2 regions of the Salinicola sp. MIT1003 genome follow, and region 2 is predicted to be linked to the other one. Evidence: predicted binding sites of a transcription regulator. Region 2 holds the regulator's gene; the other holds the start of a gene.
The links. The regulator LexA, encoded in region 2, represses DNA repair genes until DNA is damaged. The targets are predictions, from matches to a motif close to TACTGTNTANNTANACAGTA.

Region 1 (4,418 bases), on a different contig from region 2:
TCACGCTGTCGCTGGGGATGGGGATCATGATGGCCTACGGCTCCTACCTGGGTCAGGAGGTCAACCTGATCAAGACGGCGCGCACCGTGGTGATCCTGGATACGGTGATTGCGCTGGGCGCCGGCATGGCGATCTTCCCGGTGGTGTTTGCCAACGGCCTCGATCCGAGCGCCGGCCCGGGGCTGCTGTTCGTGACGCTGCCGCTGGCCTTCATCGACATGCCTTGGGGGCTGGCGTTCGGCACGATCTTCTTCGCGCTGCTGACGGTAGCCGCGCTGACTTCGGCGATCTCGCTGCTGGAGCCGGTGACGGAGTTCCTGGAAGAGCGCACGCCGCTGTCGCGCGTCGCTTCGGCCTTCGTCGCCGCGCTGGCGACCTGGTCGCTGGGCATCGCCGCGCTGCTGGCGTTCAACGTCTGGTCCGGTTTCCAGCCGTTCGGTTTCAACGTCTTCGACCTGCTCGATGCGCTCACCAGCAAGCTGATGCTGCCGCTGACGGGGCTGGCCGCCATCGTCTTCACGGCGTGGTTCCTGGATAGCGAAGGCGTGAAGCAGGAGCTGGGCCTGGGGCCGAAGGGCCGGGTGCTGTGGCACTACGTGTCGCGCTATGTGGCGCCGATCGGGGTGATCGTGGTGTTCTTCAACAGCTTGTAATAATCGCTAGCAACAGTAGTTCGCAACGGATCTTGTCACGTCTCGAAGCGTGACAGGAATCTGCCGTCGGGGAGGGTGCCGACGGGGCAGGCAGCGGTCGCGTTCCTTGATGGGGCGCGGCCGCTGGTCGTTATGGCCGACGAACGGCGGGTGGCGGTGGCCGCTCGGGTTATTCGAGCTATTCGAGCTATTCGGGTAGCTCAGCGATCTCTTCCGCCAGCTGGCGCTTTTCCTGGCGCTGTTCGATGCCGCGCCGGGCCTTGAGATAGCGAATGGCGGCCTTGCGCTTGCGTTGTTCATGTTCGCTGACTTCCAGCGTCATGAAAATCTCGAGAATGTCGCTCTTGAGGGCATGAAGGTGTTCGACGCTCTTCATGATCGAATCTCCTGGCATCCTAAGATCTGTCGGTTCGCGCCCGACATGCATACTATAACCAAGATGACAAGATCGTGACGGCTAGCTTTTTTCATGCTTTCAACGCGCCGTGACGGCGTGTTCCCGCCCGCGTGACTCGGGCATACTGGGCGCCTGATTCCCGACCGAGAAGATCCGATGTCGTTATCCGAGGGCCAGCCATGAGCCGTTCGCTGTTCGATGAATTGCGTGTGCACATGGATCGCCTGCGCCGCTCCGAGCAGAAGGTGGCGCGCTTCGTGCTGCGCAATCCGGAAGAGGTGATCCTGATGCGAATCACCGACCTGGCCAGCGAGGCGCAGGTCAGCGAGCCGACGGTGGTGCGCTTCTGCCGTGCCATGGGCATGGCCGGCTTCCAGGAGTTCAAGCTCAAGCTGGCGCAGATGATGGCGCGGGGAAGCCAGTACGCCCAGTTCACCATGAACGACGGCGACAGCGTGGCCGAGTTCTCCCACGGGATCTTCGACAGCACCATCGAGACGCTCGAGCAGGTCCGCGATCAGCTGGACAACGAGGCGCTGGGCAAGGCGATCGCGGCGCTGGCGGTGGCCAACCGGGTCGAGTTCTACGGCTACGGCGCTTCGGGGATCGTTGCCGCCGATGCCCAGCACAAGTTCTTCCGCTTGCAGATCCAGACGTCGGCCTACTCCGACCCGCACCTGCAGGCGATGTCCGCCGCGACCCTCAAAGCGGGCGACGTGGTGGTGGCGATCTCCCAGACCGGCCGCACCCGGGCGCTGCTCGCCAGCGCCAAGACGGCGGTCAAGGCCGGCGCGACCGTGATCGGCCTGTGTCCCAGCGATTCGCCGCTGGCCCGCGAGGTGACCCTGACGCTGCCGATCGACGTGCAGGAAGACACCGAGGTCTACATCCCCATGACCTCGCGTATTGCCCATCTGCTGACCATCGACGTGCTCGCCGTGGGCGTGGCCAAGAACCGCGGGCCGCAGATCACCGATCAGCTCAAGGCGATCAAGCGCAGCCTGGGGTCGCTGCGGGTGTCCAACAACGTGTCGTGACGGCTTCATGACTAGGGAAACGCCGACTTCGCTCGGCGTTTTTTGTGTCTCGAATACTGTATATATAGACAGTAATCGTGTTCTGAGTGACACTGGTGACAACGTTTCAACCGTCCCGGCCACCGTCATGTCGTCACTCGCTTCTCGCTGTTTCCGATGGATATCGCTGCCATTGCCCGATACGGGGGGCGGTCGATGAGTAGCCTGGAATCCCTGCTCGATAGCCGTCAGGTCTGGCGCGCCCAGGCCGGTGCCGATAGCCAGGGCGGCGAGGCGATCGCCAGCGGGCATGCGGCGCTCGATGCGATCCTGCCGGGGGGTGGCTGGCCGTCGGCCGCGGTCAGCGAGCTGCTGTCGGCGGGCGCCGGCAACGGGGAACTGGCCCTGCTGTGGCCAGTGATCTCGCGGATGACCCGGGAAGGCCGGCCGGTGGTGCTGGTTTCGCCACCGGGCGTGCCGTATCCGGCGGCGTGGCGGCAGGCGGGCGTGGCGCTGGAGCAGTGTCACTGGCTCGACGTGCAGGGCCGCGAGGCGTTGTGGGCGACGGAGCAGTGCCTGCGCGCCGGCTGCTGCGCGGCCGTCGTCGCCTGGCTGCCGCAGGCCGATAGCCGCCTCATGCGGCGGTTGCAGGTGGCGGCGGCGAGCGGCAACACGTTGGCTTTCGTCCACCGGCCGCTGGCGAAGGTGTCCGAGGCGTCGCCGGCGCCGCTCCGGTTACGGCTGCACCGGCATGCCGAGCTGGAGATCCTCAAGTGCCGTGGCGGCTTTCCGCCCGCGCGGCGAATCGCCTTCGGCACCGGGGCGTGACGCCATGCGCTGGGTCTGCCTGCTGTTTCCGCGTCTGGCGCTGGAGGGGGCGCTGCGTCGTCGTGCCGACCCCGAGGCGCCCTTCGCGCTGGTCGATGGCCCGGCGCAGCGCCAATGCATTCGCGCTGCCAATCGCGCCGCCCGCGAGCAGGGCGTCAAACCCGGTCAGGCGAGAGGCTTCGCCGAAGCGCTGTTTAACGCGCCGCTTTTTAAGGCGCCCGGAGCCGCGCCGCTTTCCAAGGCGCCCAACTCCGCGCCGCTTTCCAGGGCGCCCAACTCCGCGCCGCTTTCCAACGCGCCCAACTCCGCGCCAGATAGGGGTTCTCGATCCGGTTCGAGTCAGCGGCTCGAGACGGCGCCGTTCGATGCCGAATCCGTCGAGCGCTGGCGGCGGCGTCTGGCGAGCTGGGCCTACGGCTTCAGCGCTCAGGTCAGCCTGCACTATCCGCACGCGCTGGTGTTCGAGGTCGCCAGCAGCCTCGATCTGCTGGGCCCCTGGCCGCGGCTGGAGGCGCGGCTGCGGTCGGAGCTCGCCGAACTCGGCTTTTCGCATCGGCTGGTGATCGCCCCCAATCCGGCGGCGGCGCGGGTGCTGGTCAATGTCCACGACGGGCTGGCGGTGGACGACGCCGGGCTGGAGCCGGCGCTGGCCGCGTTGCGCCTCGACCGTGCCGGGCTGGCGAACATCGATGCCGGCCAGGACATCGTGCAGACCCTCAAGCGTAGCGGTTTCCAGCGCCTGGGCGAGCTGTTCGCCCTGCCGCGCAGCGCCCTGGCCCGACGTTTCGGTGGCGGTTTGCTGCGTCATCTGAGCGAGCTGCGCGGGGAGTGGCCGCTGGCGCTGGATTACCATCGTCCCACGCCGCGTTTTTCCCGTACCTTCGAATTCGATCAGCCGGTGCATGCCCTGGCGGGGCTGGCCTTTCCGCTCAAGCGCCTGTTGCAGGAGCTGGCCGCGTTTCTGATGGGCCAGGACGCGGGCGTCGAGCGGTTCCGCCTGACGTTCGAACTGGAGGACGGGCCGACGCAGGCCGTCGAGATCGGCCTGCTGGCGGTACAGCGCGACCCCGATACCCTGCTCGAGCTGACCCGTGCGCATCTGGAGCGCGTGCGCCTCGCCGGCCCGGTGATGAGCTTGACGCTCTCCGCGCCGCGCCTGTCGGCCTACGCGCCGGTCCGGCGGGAGCTGCTGGAAGGGCCGGCCCGCCAGGCCCAGGCCTGGGCGACGCTGCATCAGCGGCTGGTCGCGCGGCTGGGCGAGCCGGTACTCAAGCCGCTGATCGAGTACCGCGAGCATCGCCCGGAAATGGCGGTGATCGACGGCGCCGGCCCACGGGCGCGTGACGCCAGCGCCGGCCCGACGCGCCCCGGCTGGCTGACCCCCACGCCCCAGCGCTGCGATGGCGACGTGCTGCAGCTGCTGGCGGGGCCGGAGCGGATCGAAAGCGGCTGGTGGGACGGCGGCGACATCCGGCGCGACTACTATCTGGCCCAGTGGGTCGACGGCCGCCACGCCTGGGTCTG
Region 2 (4,418 bases):
TCCAGCGCTCGCTCGACCTGTGCCTGATCGATCAGACAGTCCGCACTGTCCATGACTTCCTGCATCGAGCTCAGGGCATCGATCGGTGGGGATTGAGTCATCGTTTATGATTCACCATGCAATGAGCGGCGGCAGACCATCGGATACTGCCGCCGAAGAACGAAAAACGGTGCACGTCATTCGGATTCGCTGAGCGCTTCCAGACGTACGTGGGTGCGCCGCCACCGGGAGATGGCGGCCAGCGATTCGAGGCTGGGACGCGCGCGTGCATAGCGAAGCTTGGCGATACGCTGGGCCTGTCGGCCTTCGCAGGCAGCAACGACTTCGCGCGCCGCATCGGGCGCGTTGCAGATCACGGCCATGTCGCAGCCGGCGCTCCAGGCAGCCTCGGCCCGCTCGCGGGGCGATCCGGCGGCGTGCGCCGCGGCCATGGTCAGGTCATCCGAAAAGATGGTGCCCTTGAAACCCAGCTCCTCCCTCAGCATGCCGAGCCAACTGGGCGAGAATCCGGCCGGCCGATCATCGAAGGCCGAATAGATGACATGCGCCGGCATGATGCCATCCAGCTTGCCGGCCAGCCGGGCGAAAGGAATCAGATCGTGCTCGCGCAGCTCCGCCAGCGAGCGTGGGTCTTCCGCGACATCGAAGTGGGAATCCTGGCGCACTCCGCCATGGCCGGGAAAATGCTTGCCGATCGCCACCATTCCCGCCTCGTGGAGCCCTTCGATGAACGCGCCAGCCAAGGCTGTCACCACCTCGGGATCCGGCGAAAAACTCCGCGAACCGATGGCCGGCGACTGGTCGTCGTCGAGATCCAGAACCGGGGCAAAGGTCACATCGAAGCCGCAGGCCGCCATCTCCATGCCCAGCAGCCAGCCAGTGTCCTGCGTCAGCGTCAGCGCCGCTTCGGGAGACTCGGCGAATTGCCGCCCCAGCGTGGCCATGGACGGAATTTGTGTCACTCCTTCCTTCAATCGCTGCACCCGACCACCTTCCTGATCGATGGCGACCAGGATATCGGGACGACATTTGCGGATCTGGCCGATCAGCCGTTGGGTAGTGGCAACGTCCGGTGTATTTCGAGCAAACAACAGTACGCCGCCAACCTCTGCACGAGAGATCAACTGCCGCTCTTCATCACGTAGCCGAGTGCCTTCGACATCCAGCATGACCGGACCGAGAGGTTGAGTCATAGCAAACACCTGAGACCATTGAGCGCCCGATTCTAGACGACACGGGGGATGCATGACAGAGGCAGCCCGCTACCGGGGCCCATTGGTCTACTCGGCGGCCGAGCCGAGTTTCTCCAACGACTCGGGTAGCGGCGCCTGCATGCCGGCGACCACCACGGGACGGAGATGCCGGATCAGCTCCCGTATCGACATGTGCTCCTGGTATTCGCTGTCGGCGATATCCCGCAAGGCATCCAGGCCGGACAAGGTAAAGACCACGGTGCCCAGCATGAAATGTAGACGCCAGAATCGCTCGGCGTCGGGAAGATCCGGCGTTGCCAGACGCAGGCACCCCACGAAGCGGCGAAACGTGTCGCCATAGTGTTCCTGGATATAGCGCCGCAGATGGCCCTGGGCCTGCGCATAAGCCAGGCCCAGCAGCTTCATGAATACCTTGAGGCTGTTGCGCTCGGCGGGGACTTCCAGAACCGTGGTGGCGAGCTGTTCCAGCAGGACTTCCAGCGGCACCTGCTTGCCCTGATAGCGGGCTTCCAGGTCATCGAGCGCCGCATTCAAACGTTCCGAGAACGGATCGAGATAACGGGCAAACACCGCCTGAATAAGCGACTTCTTGGATCCGAAATGGTAATTCACCGCAGCCAGATTGACCTTGGCCCGCGTGGTGATGTTGCGCAGCGAGGTTTCAGCGAAACCCTTCTCGGCAAAAAGGACCTCCGCCGTATCGAGAATACGCGTGACGGTATCGGGTTGGGCCATGTCATACCTCGCGCCAGAAAACGGCAACCAGAGAACAGCGACTTAGAACGATTATGATTCTAATCATTCCGCAACGGACGGCACAATCCAGCATTTGATCGGGCCAGGGCCACGCGGCTGCCAACGCGAGCCGCGAAGGACTTCCCACGCCGGCAATGACTGGATACAATTCCAGGCTGTATACATGAACACGCCTGATCGATGACCATAACGATGACACAGGCCCGGGAGAAACCAATGGCGAGACCGCTCACCGCACGGCAGCAAAACGTCTATGACTTCATCGTCAAGACAATGAGCGAATTCGGCTACCCCCCGACGCGGGCCGAAATCGCTCGGGCCCTGGGCTTTCGCTCTCCCAACGCTGCCGAGGAACACCTGCGGGCGCTGGATCGAAAAGGCGTCATCCGCATGATCCCCGGGACTTCCCGCGGTATCCGGCTGCCGGCCAATGGCAACGAAATCGAGCCCGCGGAGTCCCAGCCCCAGTCTCCCGGCTTGCCGATCATCGGCAGCGTGGCCGCCGGTAGCCCGATTCTCGCCACCGAGCATATCGATCGCTACTGCCCATTGCCGGCCGACTACTTTTCACCCAGTGCCGACTACTTTCTTCGCGTGCGCGGCCTCTCGATGAAGGATGCCGGCATCTTCGACGGCGACCTGCTCGCCGTGCACCGCACCCAGCAGATACGCAACGGCCAGATCGTCGTCGCCCGGATAGACGACGAGGTCACCGTTAAGCGCTTCCAGCGCGAGGGCAGTCACGTCACGTTGAGCGCCGAGAATGCCGACTTCGCGCCGATCGTGGTCGATCTCGAACACCAGCATCTGGAGATCGAGGGGCTGGGGGTCGGCGTCATCCGCGGCGGCAACGGCTCCGGCCTGCATTGAGGCGCCCGCCTCCGGTTCCATGCGCAAGATTCTGCATGCCGACTGCGACTGCTTCTATGCTGCCGTGGAAATGCGTGACAATCCTGCCCTGAAAGATATTCCCCTGGCGATCGGCGGTAGCGCCGATCGACGCGGCGTCGTCGCTACCTGCAACTACCCGGCCAGAAAGTACGGCATACACTCCGCGATGCCCACGGCGAGAGCGGTGCGTCTCTGCCCGCAATTGAAAGTGCTGTCGCCAGACTTCAACAAGTATCGCGAAGTCTCGCGACAGATTCAGGCCATCTTTCACGAGCTGACGCCGCTGGTCGAGCCGCTCTCCCTCGACGAGGCCTATCTCGACGTCACGGCGGTCACCCAGTTCCAGGGCAGCGCTACCTGGATGGCCCGCTGGCTCAAGCAAGAGGCGCTCGCGCGAACGGGAATCGTCGTCTCGGTCGGCGCCGCACCCAACAAGTTTCTGGCCAAGATCGCCAGCGACTGGGACAAGCCCGACGGCCTGTTCGTGATCCCGCCGGAGGAAACGGAGTCTTTCATCACCGACCTCCCCGTCAAGAAGCTTCACGGTGTCGGTCCGGCGATGGCCGCCAAACTCGATGCCATGGGAATCGCCAGTTGCCACGACCTGCGAACCCAGCCACTGGACCGGCTACTGGATCAGTTCGGCAAGTTCGGCCGGAGACTGTACGAGCTGGCTCACGGTATCGACGAGCGGCCGGTCAACGTCTCCCGCGAACGCAAATCAGTCAGCGTCGAAACCACCTACGACCACGATCTTCCCGGTCTCGCCGATTGCCACCTGGCGCTGGAGCCTCTGATCGAGAAGCTCCACGACCGCCTGGCACGGCACGGCGACCCGGCCATTGCCAAGCAGTTCGTCAAGGTACGTTTCAATGACTTTGCCAGCACGACGCAGGAGACAGGCGCTCGCGGTATCGTCCACGCACGGTTCCATGAACTGCTGAAGAGCGCCTGGCGTCGGGGAGAGCGGCCGGTTCGGTTGCTGGGCGTGGGGGTACGCCTGATGCCGGAACCGGACCAGCGCCAGCTCGGGCTGTTCGACGACACCGATCCCGGCTCGGTGTCGCCTTGAGCCTCAAGCAATAGGCATCACGAGAACACCACGGTCTTGTTGCCGTGGATGAGTACTCGATCCTGCAGGTGCCAGCGCAATCCCCTAGAGAGCACCGATTTTTCCACGTCACGACCCAGACGCACCAGGTCCTGCGGCGTATGGCAGTGCGATACGCGCTGGATGTCCTGTTCGATGATCGGCCCTGCATCGAGTTCTTCGGTGACATAGTGGCAGGTCGCGCCGATCAGCTTGACGCCACGTTCGAACGCCTGATGGTAGGGCTTGGCGCCGGCGAAAGACGGCAGAAAGCTGTGATGGATATTGATCACGCGGCCGGCATAGCGCTGGCAGATATCCGGCGGCAGGATCTGCATGTAGCGGGCAAGGACCACACTGTCCGCTTCGGCCTCCTCGATCAGGCGTTCGGTACGGGCGAAGGCGGGAGCCTTGTCCCGAGGGTCGACCGGCACATGATGGAACGGGATGCCGTGCCACGCCACCAA

Region 1: a site for LexA is predicted at 2,142-2,161, ahead of imuA (translesion DNA synthesis-associated protein ImuA). Genes of this name have one in related genera too.

The regions. Positions count from the first base shown of each region.
Region 1 covers NZ_MCAP01000007.1:65,781-70,198, reverse strand. The annotation lists gene BC443_RS03685 (sodium-dependent transporter) at 1-653, shown strand, start outside; gene BC443_RS03680 (hypothetical protein) at 841-1,029, opposite strand; gene hexR (transcriptional regulator HexR) at 1,230-2,087, shown strand; gene imuA (translesion DNA synthesis-associated protein ImuA) at 2,283-2,894, shown strand; gene BC443_RS03665 (DNA polymerase Y family protein) at 2,845-4,418, shown strand, end outside.
Region 2 covers NZ_MCAP01000004.1:28,538-32,955, reverse strand. The annotation lists gene BC443_RS01950 (hypoxanthine-guanine phosphoribosyltransferase) at 1-101, opposite strand, end outside; gene nagZ (beta-N-acetylhexosaminidase) at 177-1,193, opposite strand; gene BC443_RS01940 (TetR/AcrR family transcriptional regulator) at 1,281-1,949, opposite strand; gene lexA (transcriptional repressor LexA) at 2,187-2,840, shown strand; gene dinB (DNA polymerase IV) at 2,860-3,933, shown strand; gene purU (formyltetrahydrofolate deformylase) at 3,951-4,418, opposite strand, start outside.